One region of the Lysinibacillus sp. NPDC092081 genome, then DNA from elsewhere that is predicted to be linked to it. Evidence: riboswitches for the same ligand, from Rfam matches in the RefSeq annotation. Region 1 holds a riboswitch; the other holds the start of a gene.
What was found. A riboswitch is a leader RNA that binds a small molecule or an ion and turns the genes downstream of it on or off. The one in region 1 is predicted to bind thiamine pyrophosphate.
Positions count from the first base shown of each region.

Region 1 (5,155 bases):
AATTACGTATTGATGGAAATGCTGGTATCCACGACTTCCGTGAAGACGACAACAACTACTTCGAGCAGCCGGGTAAATTATTCCGCCTAATGACTGCTGAAGAGCAACAACGCCTATTCGAAAATACTGCTAATGATATGGCGTCAGTTGAAGAGTTCATCAAACGTCGTCATATCCTGCACTGCTATTTAGCTGATCCAGCATATGGTGAAGGTGTAGCAAAAGCTATGGGCCTTTCATTAGAAGGCGTAGATCTTTCCAACCCATACGTGAAACAACCAACTAACGTTTAACTTATTTCAGCAAACAAACATCTGCTGAGGCATAATTGATTTTTTCCACTTATTATTGATATCCAAATCCAACTTTTTACTCCATGTGAAGGGCAACTTCACATGGAGTTTTTTTATCTTAATGACCCAAAAAGGCTTGTGCCTATAGACACAAGCCCGCTTTAATAATTATTGATAAATTTGACTGCCAACCTTTTTAAATTCCTCTGCTTTCTCCTGCATGCCTTTGTGGATTGCTTCAGTCGTATTTAAGTCACTATCTTTTGCATAATTACGAATATCTTGTGAGATTCTCATACTACAAAACTTAGGTCCACACATTGAACAGAAGTGCGCCGTTTTCGCCCCTTCTGCAGGCAATGTTTCATCATGGTATTCGACTGCACGCTCTGGATCAAGCGATAGGTTGAATTGATCGCGCCAGCGGAATTCAAAGCGTGCCTTAGATAGTGCATCGTCACGCTGCTGTGCTCCAGGATGCCCTTTCGCTAAATCTGCCGCGTGTGCAGCAATTTTATACGTAATCACCCCTACACGAACATCCTCACGATTTGGTAAGCCGAGATGCTCTTTAGGCGTCACATAACATAACATTGCCGTACCAAACCAACCGATCATTGCAGCACCAATAGCCGATGTAATATGGTCATAGCCAGGCGCGATATCTGTTGTTAGCGGCCCTAAAGTATAGAAAGGAGCTTCCTTACACACCTCTAACTGCTTATCCATATTTTCTTTAATAAGATGCATTGGCACATGCCCCGGCCCTTCTACCATCACCTGTACATCATGCTTCCAGGCAATTTGCGTTAATTCCCCTAGCGTTTCTAGCTCCGCAAACTGAGCCTCATCATTGGCATCTGCAATAGAACCAGGACGTAAACCATCACCTAAAGAGAAGGCAACATCATAGGTTTTCATAATTTCGCAAATTTCTTCAAAATGTGTATATAAGAAGCTTTCTTGATGGTGATATAAACACCACTGTGCCATAATCGAGCCTCCTCGAGATACTATGCCTGTTACACGATTAGCCGTTAATGGCACATAGCGTAGCAATACCCCTGCATGAATCGTGAAGTAATCGACACCTTGTTCAGCCTGTTCGATTAACGTATCACGATACACCTCCCACGTTAAATCCTCTGCCACACCATTTACTTTTTCTAGCGCTTGATAAATTGGCACCGTTCCTACAGGCACCGCGGCATTACGGATAATCCATTCACGTGTCGTATGAATATGTTTACCCGTAGATAAATCCATAATGTTATCAGCACCCCAGCGTGTAGCCCACGTCATTTTTTCTACCTCTTCTGCAATTGAGGATGACACCGCTGAATTTCCAATATTGGCGTTAATTTTCACGTGGAAGTTACGTCCAATAATCATTGGCTCGGCCTCAGGGTGATTAATATTAGAGGGCAAAATTGCACGCCCTGCCGCGATCTCTGAGCGCACGAATTCAGGATCCATATTTTCGCGAATCGCTACAAATTCCATCTCTGAAGTAATAATTCCCTTTCGTGCATAGTGAAGCTGCGTTACATTTTTACCTTTCTTCGCACGCAAAGGCTTTCTAGATAAATCCGGAAAAACATTTTCTTTCATTCGTGGATCATCAGCTTTGCGAAATCCATTATCTTCTGGCTTGATAATACGACCTTCGTATTCTTCAACGTCACCCCGTTCTCTGATCCATGCACTACGTAAAGCTGGCAATCCTTTCGTAATATCCACCTTATACGCAGGATCAGTGTACGGGCCACTCGTATCATAAACACGTACTGGCGCATTTTCCTCTTCACCAAAGCTTCCTGTCGTTGGACTTAGAGCAATTTCACGCATTGGCACTAAAATATCAGGTCGAGATCCTTCTACATAAACTTTTTCACTTCCATCAAAGCTTGACATAATCGTAATATTCTTGTTGCTAACTGTTGTCATAAACTACTTCGCTCCCTTTTACATTTATACAAGGACCGAATCTAACTCACCCACAAAAACAAAAGCCGAATCCAAAAAAATTTTGGATCCGGCTAAGAATGTAAAGGTATAGTTATTGCAAATAACATAGAGTGCAATAATGGTTAACTTTCCCACGCTGGTATGAGCCAGATCAGGTCCAAAGGGTCAAGAAACCTCTATGCGTTTCCCTCTCAGCCTGACTCATCAGACTCCCCTAGTTAATGCTATTAAGTTTGATGCTAGTGTAGCAGATATTGCTAAGAGATGGAAGCTTCATTTGAATATTTTTGCGCATCATCAAGAAACAGCTAATCGGACGACCCCAGGAAAGCGTACAGCCGGAACGGAAATCAACTTCACGTTCTTTGATGAATTCATATACTTTGAAGATTTATCGGAACAAAATCTCATTTAATCGGAACAATTTTAACTTTTATCGGAATATTATCTTGTTTTATCGGAACAATTTCAGTTTTTATCAACTAAACAATAGTTCCGCTACGTAAATCACGATCGTCACTGTAATACAGCTAACAATCGTTGAGAATAATACTGTTTGTGCAGCAGTTGCCGATTCTACGTCATATTCTAATGCCAGACTAGAACTATTTCGCGATGTCGGGAACGAGCTAGCTATAAAAAGTGATTGTGCCACGACACCGTCAAGACCAAGCACATAAATCATCAGCAATGCTACGGCTGGCCCTAGGACTAGTCGTGTAAAACAGCTAATGAATACCAGTTTATTGAACATGGATTTGATTTCAAGCTGTGATAGTTGTGCCCCTAAAGTTATTAATGCTACAGCGATAAAGCCATCTGCCACATGGTCTATCGGAATTCTTACAAACTGCGGAATAGCGATATTAAAATAGTTCATTGCAACACCAATAATAAGTGCATGAATAATAGGCATTTTGAGGAAGTCTTTCACAATAGACATGCCCGATTTTGTTGAAGAAATTAAATTGTACAAGCCGTAAGTATAGGTCGTCATATTTTGAAATATGACGAGAATGACCTGAATCGCTACTCCAATCGGCTGGGTCACGAAAATCATTTGCGCCACCGGAATACCATAGTTACCTGAATTAATTAGGACAACACTATTTTTAAACACTGCCGCCTCTGTTTTTACTAAACCGAGCCCCTTTGCTAAAAAGTGACTAAGCACCATTTGGCTTCCGATAAAGAGTAAAATAAATAACGCAACTTCTCCAAGTACAGACAGCTCTATACTCGTTTCATATATATTCACAAAAACAGCTGCTGGCATGAAGCAATATGTAATAAGTTGAGATAATGCCTTTAAATTAAAGCGAAATTTCTTTTGTAAAACTGCGCCAAGTACTAGAAGCACTAAAATTGGAGCTACAATTTTAAAGAAAATCATACCGAGATACATACTAGCGTGTCCCCTTTCCTCTCCTATAGTAGTGCTGTTTTTATACTTGGTCAATGTACCTCACCGTTAACTCTTAGCCCTTTACGAGGCATTTTTAGCCCAATGTCTTTTACCATAAATAAACAAAAAGACTGCCTCACAAATTGAAGCAGTCTTTCTCTGAAAGAAGTTAAACAAGCTTAAATCGATTAACAACCTCTTGTAATTCTTTTGAAATCTCGTTCATATTATTGATGGACTCTGCAACCTTTTGTAGTTCCGCTTGTTGGTCAATAGCAGATGCACTTACCTGTTCTGCAGATGCAGCAGTCTCCTCAGAAATAGCAGAAATACTTTGGATTGCCATTATCGCTTGATTTTTATGCTCTAACATATGAGAAAGTTTAGTCATTAACTCACTAATTGACGTTGCAATAGAATTAGAAAGCTCACTATTGTCTTTAAACGCAACCTCAGTGCTTTGTACTGACTCATTTTGAGCTTGTATTAAGCCCGCGTTTGAGGCAATGACAGCTACCGTTTGCTGAGAATTTTCAAGAATGCTATCTACCGTTTGCTTAATAACATCTGTTTCATTTCTGGATTGCTCTGCTAGCTTTCGTACCTCCTCAGCGACAACTGCAAAACCTTTACCATGTTCACCAGCACGTGCAGCTTCTATGCTTGCATTTAAGGCTAATAAATTTGTTTGCTCGGTAATACCTTGAATAGACGCTATAATCTGATTGATATTGGCAATATTAGACGCCAATGACTCCATTTGCTGCTGAATACGTCCATTCATTGCATTCGTTTCTGAGTTACGTTCACGTAAGCTTTCGACTTCTTTCATTCCTTCGTCTGTAGTTGTTTTCGTTTTATTCGATAGCTCGTCCATTTCATTTGAAAGCGTTGTAATAGCATCAATTTGATCGGATAAATCAATCATTCGATAATTGGTTTCTTCTGTATCCTCAGATTGCTTGGATGCTCCCTGCGCAATTTCATTAATAGCTACAGAGACCTCTTGACTTGAAGCAACTATTTCATTAAACGCCTCATGAACATAATTTGATGATTGATTGAGTGATGTCGTAGCATTCAGCACGGTTTGAATGGCGCTATTCGTTTGATCTAACATATTATTATAAGCTAATGCAACAGCACCAATCTCATCAGGCTTAATATATTTCTCATCCACTTTTTGAGTTAAATCTCCATTTGCCGCCGTTTCAATAGAAGTGCGTAAAAACTTTAATGGCCTCAGTAATTTATAGATAAACAATGCACTAGCAACTGCCATTAAAACAATTATAATAATTGACGCTATGATGGTAAAAGTAAGCACATGATTATAGGTTTCTAATATTTTGGATTTTGGTAGCACTAATTGTACAGTCCATGTTTCATCAATCCCATCTAAATTCATCGGAGCAAAAACGTTAAATGAATTTTCCTTGAGCTCTTCGGAATCCAAATACATACTTTTTAGCTCGCCACTATCCATTGT
Region 1 is NZ_JBIVRU010000014.1:86,557-91,711, reverse strand. It holds gene ACIQLB_RS18200 (catalase) at 1-293, shown strand, start outside; gene thiC (phosphomethylpyrimidine synthase ThiC) at 462-2,240, opposite strand; TPP riboswitch at 2,373-2,487, opposite strand; gene ACIQLB_RS18190 (AEC family transporter) at 2,740-3,666, opposite strand; gene ACIQLB_RS18185 (methyl-accepting chemotaxis protein) at 3,836-5,155, opposite strand, start outside.

Region 2 (5,155 bases), on a different contig from region 1:
CTACTGATGAGCGCAAGTTTTTAGAGAAAGAAGCTTTATTGAATTCTACTAAGCATCTTCTACAAGAGGCGCTAGAACAGTTAGAGACGAATGAAATTGATCGATCGAATCAAGAACAAATTGTAGCTTCCTTACAAAATATAGAACAACAAATTACAATCTTAAAAGTAGTGAGTAATCAATTATCTGATGTACGCTTGCAACAAAAGGATCATCGTGCACGACTGGAGCAGCTACAAGAAAAGCACATAAAACTAGAGCAATATTTAGCTGAAAAGACGAAGGACTTGACTAAGCAACAAGCAATTTTGGAAGAGCAGCAAAAGCATATTCCAGAAAATCTTACGACGCTACAAGCATTAAAGCAGGCGATTGCTGATATAGGTTCACAAAAGGTTGCACTACAAACTGCGTGGAATAGCAGCCAACAAAGTCTGCAATCTGCCAAGGAAGTAGCGAATAATGCTAAAATGACCGTAGAAATAGCAAAACAGGCTTTTGAGGAATTAAAGCTGAAAATGGATGAAAAGCGCGAGCAATTTTCAGTAAGTATGAAGGAAGCAGGCTTTGAAAGCTATGAAGAATTTGCTACTGGGAAGCGAAGCGTGTTGCAAATAGAAGCTTTACGAAAGGCTTGCAGTGATTATGCATTGCAAATCCACACATTACAAGTACAAATTGCTGAGGGAACGAAGCATCTTAAAGGACAAGAGAAACAAGATTTAACGGCGATGGAAGAAAAGTTAGAAATGCTTCGTGTAACATATGAGGAAGCCTTTAAAGTATTACAACAGATAGAAGGATTTGCGAAAGCTTGCGGAGACTTTATCGAAAAAGTTGAGGAGACCGAACAGGAGATTCGCTTACTTGAAAAAGAGGCGGGACGAGTGAAGGAACTTTATGCAATGTTAAATGGACAGAATGCTAAAAAGCTGTCTTTTGAGCGTTATATTCAAATCAATTATTTAGATAAAATTACAGAGGCAGCGAATGTCCGGCTTTATCATTTATCCAACGGTCAATTTGAGCTCAGACGTTCAGATCGATTAGAAAAGCATGCCAAGCAAAGTGGGCTAGGACTAGATGTGTATGATGCCTATACGGATCAATTACGAGATGTGAAAACATTATCAGGGGGAGAAAAGTTTAATGCGTCTTTAAGTCTTGCCCTTGGTATGGCAGATGTCATTCAAAGTTTTCAAGGTAATATCCGCATTGAAACGATGTTTATTGATGAGGGCTTTGGTTCTCTCGATGAAGAAGCGTTAAATAAGGCGATTGATACACTTATTGATTTACAAGATTCCGGACGCATGATTGGAGTCATTTCACATGTTGCAGAGTTAAAAGCTACAATGCCCGCTGTGTTGCATGTCGAAAAAACAATGAACGGTCATAGTCAAACATATTTTGAAGTGAAATAACAAAGAGGCGTATCTCCGTTATAGGGAAATACGCCTTTTTGTTATTTTTTAGTTACGTTGGGATTTGTTCCTTTTTTTGCAGCGATTACTTTTTTTACAATCGGAATTACGATAGGTGCTAATTTTACAGCGGTTTTAACAACTTTAGATACTTTCACAAAATAACAGCTCCTTAAGTACTATCTGTTCAAGGGTGAAATGCAACTTATCGGATTACGCGAACAGCTTGAATAATATTCCAAATAACGACCCCTAATGAAACGAGAATGTAAATTGCGAATGAAGCAAACCAAATGATAAGAAAAGTATTACTATCTGAATTTAAGTCAAAATTGGTGCTGAATGTTAAAGTTGAGAAGATAAAGACTGCAAATAATATAATTCCGAATGCGACTGGGATTAAATGTGATATTAGTGCTCGAATAGAGTGCCTCTTTACGTCGCTATCTTTTGCAACAAAATAAACGACTAATGGCACAATAAAGGGTGCGAATAAAATACTGAGATAACTAAAGGCAGATAAAATTTTTTGATTCTCCATAGTTGTACCTCCTTTTTTAATATTTACGCATGAAAAACAGTAAAGTTTCAAAAAATAATGTGGAAGAGGTTGTAATCGTAACGGTGTTTGCGTAAAATGAGGTTGTTCAAATAAATTAAGATGTAACGACCACAAGGGGAGCTGATGATGTCAGCTGAGACTGGGCACTTAATGCCTTGACTCTTTGAACCTGTAAGTTAACACTTGCGTAGGGATGTGGATAGAAACCGACACTTTTACGATGTGAGGCTCTGTCCTGGCATCGTTTTTTATCTTTTGATGCCTGATGGGGACATATTTGCCAACTGTTTTCTATTCCTGCTCTTGTATCCTACATCGGAACAAAGGAGAGAATAATTTTATGGACAAAAAAAGACTTTTAATGCTTGTGGAGATTGCGATATTCGCAGCGATTGGCCTTGTGCTAGATCAGGTTTCCTTTAAAGTATGGGCACAAGGTGGCTCTGTTAGTCTAGTGATGGTGCCAATAATTTTAATAGCATTCCGCTGGGGTCTTATTCCAGGTCTGACAACGGGATTGCTTATTGGTGTTATGCAAACAATGTTTGGCGCCTATATTATTCATTGGCTACAAGGATTGCTTGATTATGGTGTTGCCTTTACAGTAGTAGGCTTGGCGGCCGTTGTTCGCCGACCAGTGCTCGAGGCTGCAAAAGATTTAAACAAAAAGAAAATGGCGCTTTATATTATTGCAGGAACTGTATTAGCGGGCTTTTTACGTTATGCAGCACATACCATTGCGGGCGCTGTATTTTTCTCAGAGTATGCTGGCGATCAAAATGCATGGATTTATTCAATTATCTATAATGGAACATACATGCTACCAGCAACAGTTTTAACGGCAATTGTCGGTGTTCTGTTATTTACGGCAGCCCCTCAATTAATGCAACGAAAATCATAACGATTATGCCCTTCACCTAAGTGGAGGGTTTTTATTTTTATTAAATTGAATGCAGGATCAAATTGTTTTTAGCTCATTCCCATAACGTGAGGTTGATTTCCGTTCCGACTGGGCGCTTTCCTGGGGGCGTCCGATGAGCCGCTTTTGTTGTTGCTGTCGCTACGCTTTCACACAGATAAAACATTTGCTGCCGCTACGTTAGCACTACGCTTTCGCACAGAAAACATCCGCTACGCTGTAGGGTCTCGGGCCAACACGATGTTGGTCACGAAGGCGTTATCACAGGATGTGATGGTTTTAGCCTTCGTTCCTTTATTGCTGATCCCCAAGGAGTCGCCCAGTCGAAACGAAGATCAACTTATATACAATGTATACTTTTCAACAAATGTATTCCCCGACTTTCGGTGACAAGCCTGTTTTTTCAGCACTTGACAATCTAGGTTAGCATATAATATTTAGAGCGTTTAGCGTTTTATGTATAAAAAGTTATGTTATATTAAATAGTAGATATTAGATGAAAGGGACGTTAAAAATGATTGTAAAAACGCAAGAAGAGATTGAAGCCTTTAAAAAAATCGGCCGTATTTGTGCTGAAATTCGTGAAGCAATGAAGGCTGCTACAAAACCAGGTGTAACAACACTAGAATTAGATGAAATTGCAGGTCGTATGTTTGCTGAAGCAGGAGCGATTTCTGGACCTAAAGGGGAATATGATTTCCCAGGATACACATGTATTAGTGTAAATGAGGAAGTCGCACATGGTATTCCAGGTAAACGTGTGATTAACGAGGGAGATATCGTAAATATAGACGTGTCTGGGTCACTTAATGGCTACTTTGCTGATACGGGCATTTCATTTGTAGTTGGTGATGGCTATGAGGATAAAGAAAAGTTATGTCGCGTAGCTAAAAGTGCTTTCGACCGTGCGATGACAAAAGTAAAAGCTGGATCAAAATTAAACCAAATCGGTAAAGCTGTTGAGCGTGAAGCATATGCCAATGATTTAACAGTGATTATGAACCTAACAGGTCATGGTTTAGGTCGTTCTTTACATGATGAGCCAAATCATATTTTAAACTACTATGATGCTTGGGATTCTACAATTATGAAAGAAGGCATGGTGCTTGCAGTCGAGCCATTTATCTCAGCGAAAGCGGAGCATATTGTAGAGTCTGGTGATGGCTGGACATTCATTACGCCAGACAAATCATTAGTTGCTCAAATCGAGCATTCAATTATTGTTACGAAAGACAAACCAATTATTTTAACTTCTTTAGATGAACAATAAAAAAGCTAAAAATCCTGCTAACCAATTTATTTTTGGTAGGCAGGATTTTTTTTAATAAATAATATACCGACAAGTAGCACTCCACATAAAAACAAGGCTGCCGTTGTCACAAGTAGCTCATCAAAACCATTATGTAATGCTACCCCAATATAGGACCAGATAAATACACTTGGATAGATAATATCAAAATAATGGAATCGGATATGTAGCGCTATTGCTACCCCAAGTGTCAGTGAAATAACTGCCCAAAGTGGATTACTAAGGCCAAAACCATTCCATTGATAAGATGTTAGCGTTAAGCTTATATTTGTCATCAGGCTAAATGTAATCCATGCGAAGTAAATCGAGAAGGGTATACGACCTGAGAGTGAATTATTGCTGAGAGGGTACGTTTTGTACAATTTTAATAAATACAGTACTAAAATGAACGTACTGACAATTGACACGATATATAGTTCGTGATGCCAAACAACAATCGCTAACGCCTGCATAATACATATGCTACTAAAGAGAACAGTCTGTTTCATAGTTGTCTTTTTTAGATTCATGACTAACCAATAACCAAGTAACATGTAAACCCCAATCCAAATCACATAACTAACATTAAAAGGTGCAAATATTACAGGAAAACGATTTGAAATCTCTAAAGAAGATTGACCGTTTATTTTCATGAAATAGGATGAAAAGGTTAGGATGAGTGAGACAATATAAGTGATTGTCATCAAAAAAAATCGAGGCATGTTTTCCTCTCCCTTCGTGTTAAATTGTATAGGGAAAAGACAAATAAGTATAGGACTGTAACATTATATTTCATTATAACGGAAATTTCCAACAATGTATCGCGTTGTTTCGTTAAAAATATCTACAATTTACCATTTGAATAGGCAGTCATATATTTCTTTAGTACAATAAGAATATTCAAATGTAAGGAGTGAAGTTTTAATGACTCAAAATTTAAATGATCTAGATTTATCAGTTAA
Region 2 is NZ_JBIVRU010000027.1:3,170-8,324, forward strand. It holds gene ACIQLB_RS22935 (SbcC/MukB-like Walker B domain-containing protein) at 1-1,424, shown strand, start outside; gene ACIQLB_RS22940 (magnetosome magnetite crystal formation protein family) at 1,630-1,965, opposite strand; TPP riboswitch at 2,090-2,197, shown strand; gene thiT (energy-coupled thiamine transporter ThiT) at 2,327-2,887, shown strand; gene map (type I methionyl aminopeptidase) at 3,420-4,175, shown strand; gene ACIQLB_RS22955 (hypothetical protein) at 4,202-4,915, opposite strand; gene ACIQLB_RS22960 (polyphosphate kinase 2 family protein) at 5,118-5,155, shown strand, end outside.
Region 2: linked by a shared signal. The riboswitch ahead of thiT (energy-coupled thiamine transporter ThiT) and the one ahead of thiC (phosphomethylpyrimidine synthase ThiC) in region 1 are both predicted to bind thiamine pyrophosphate.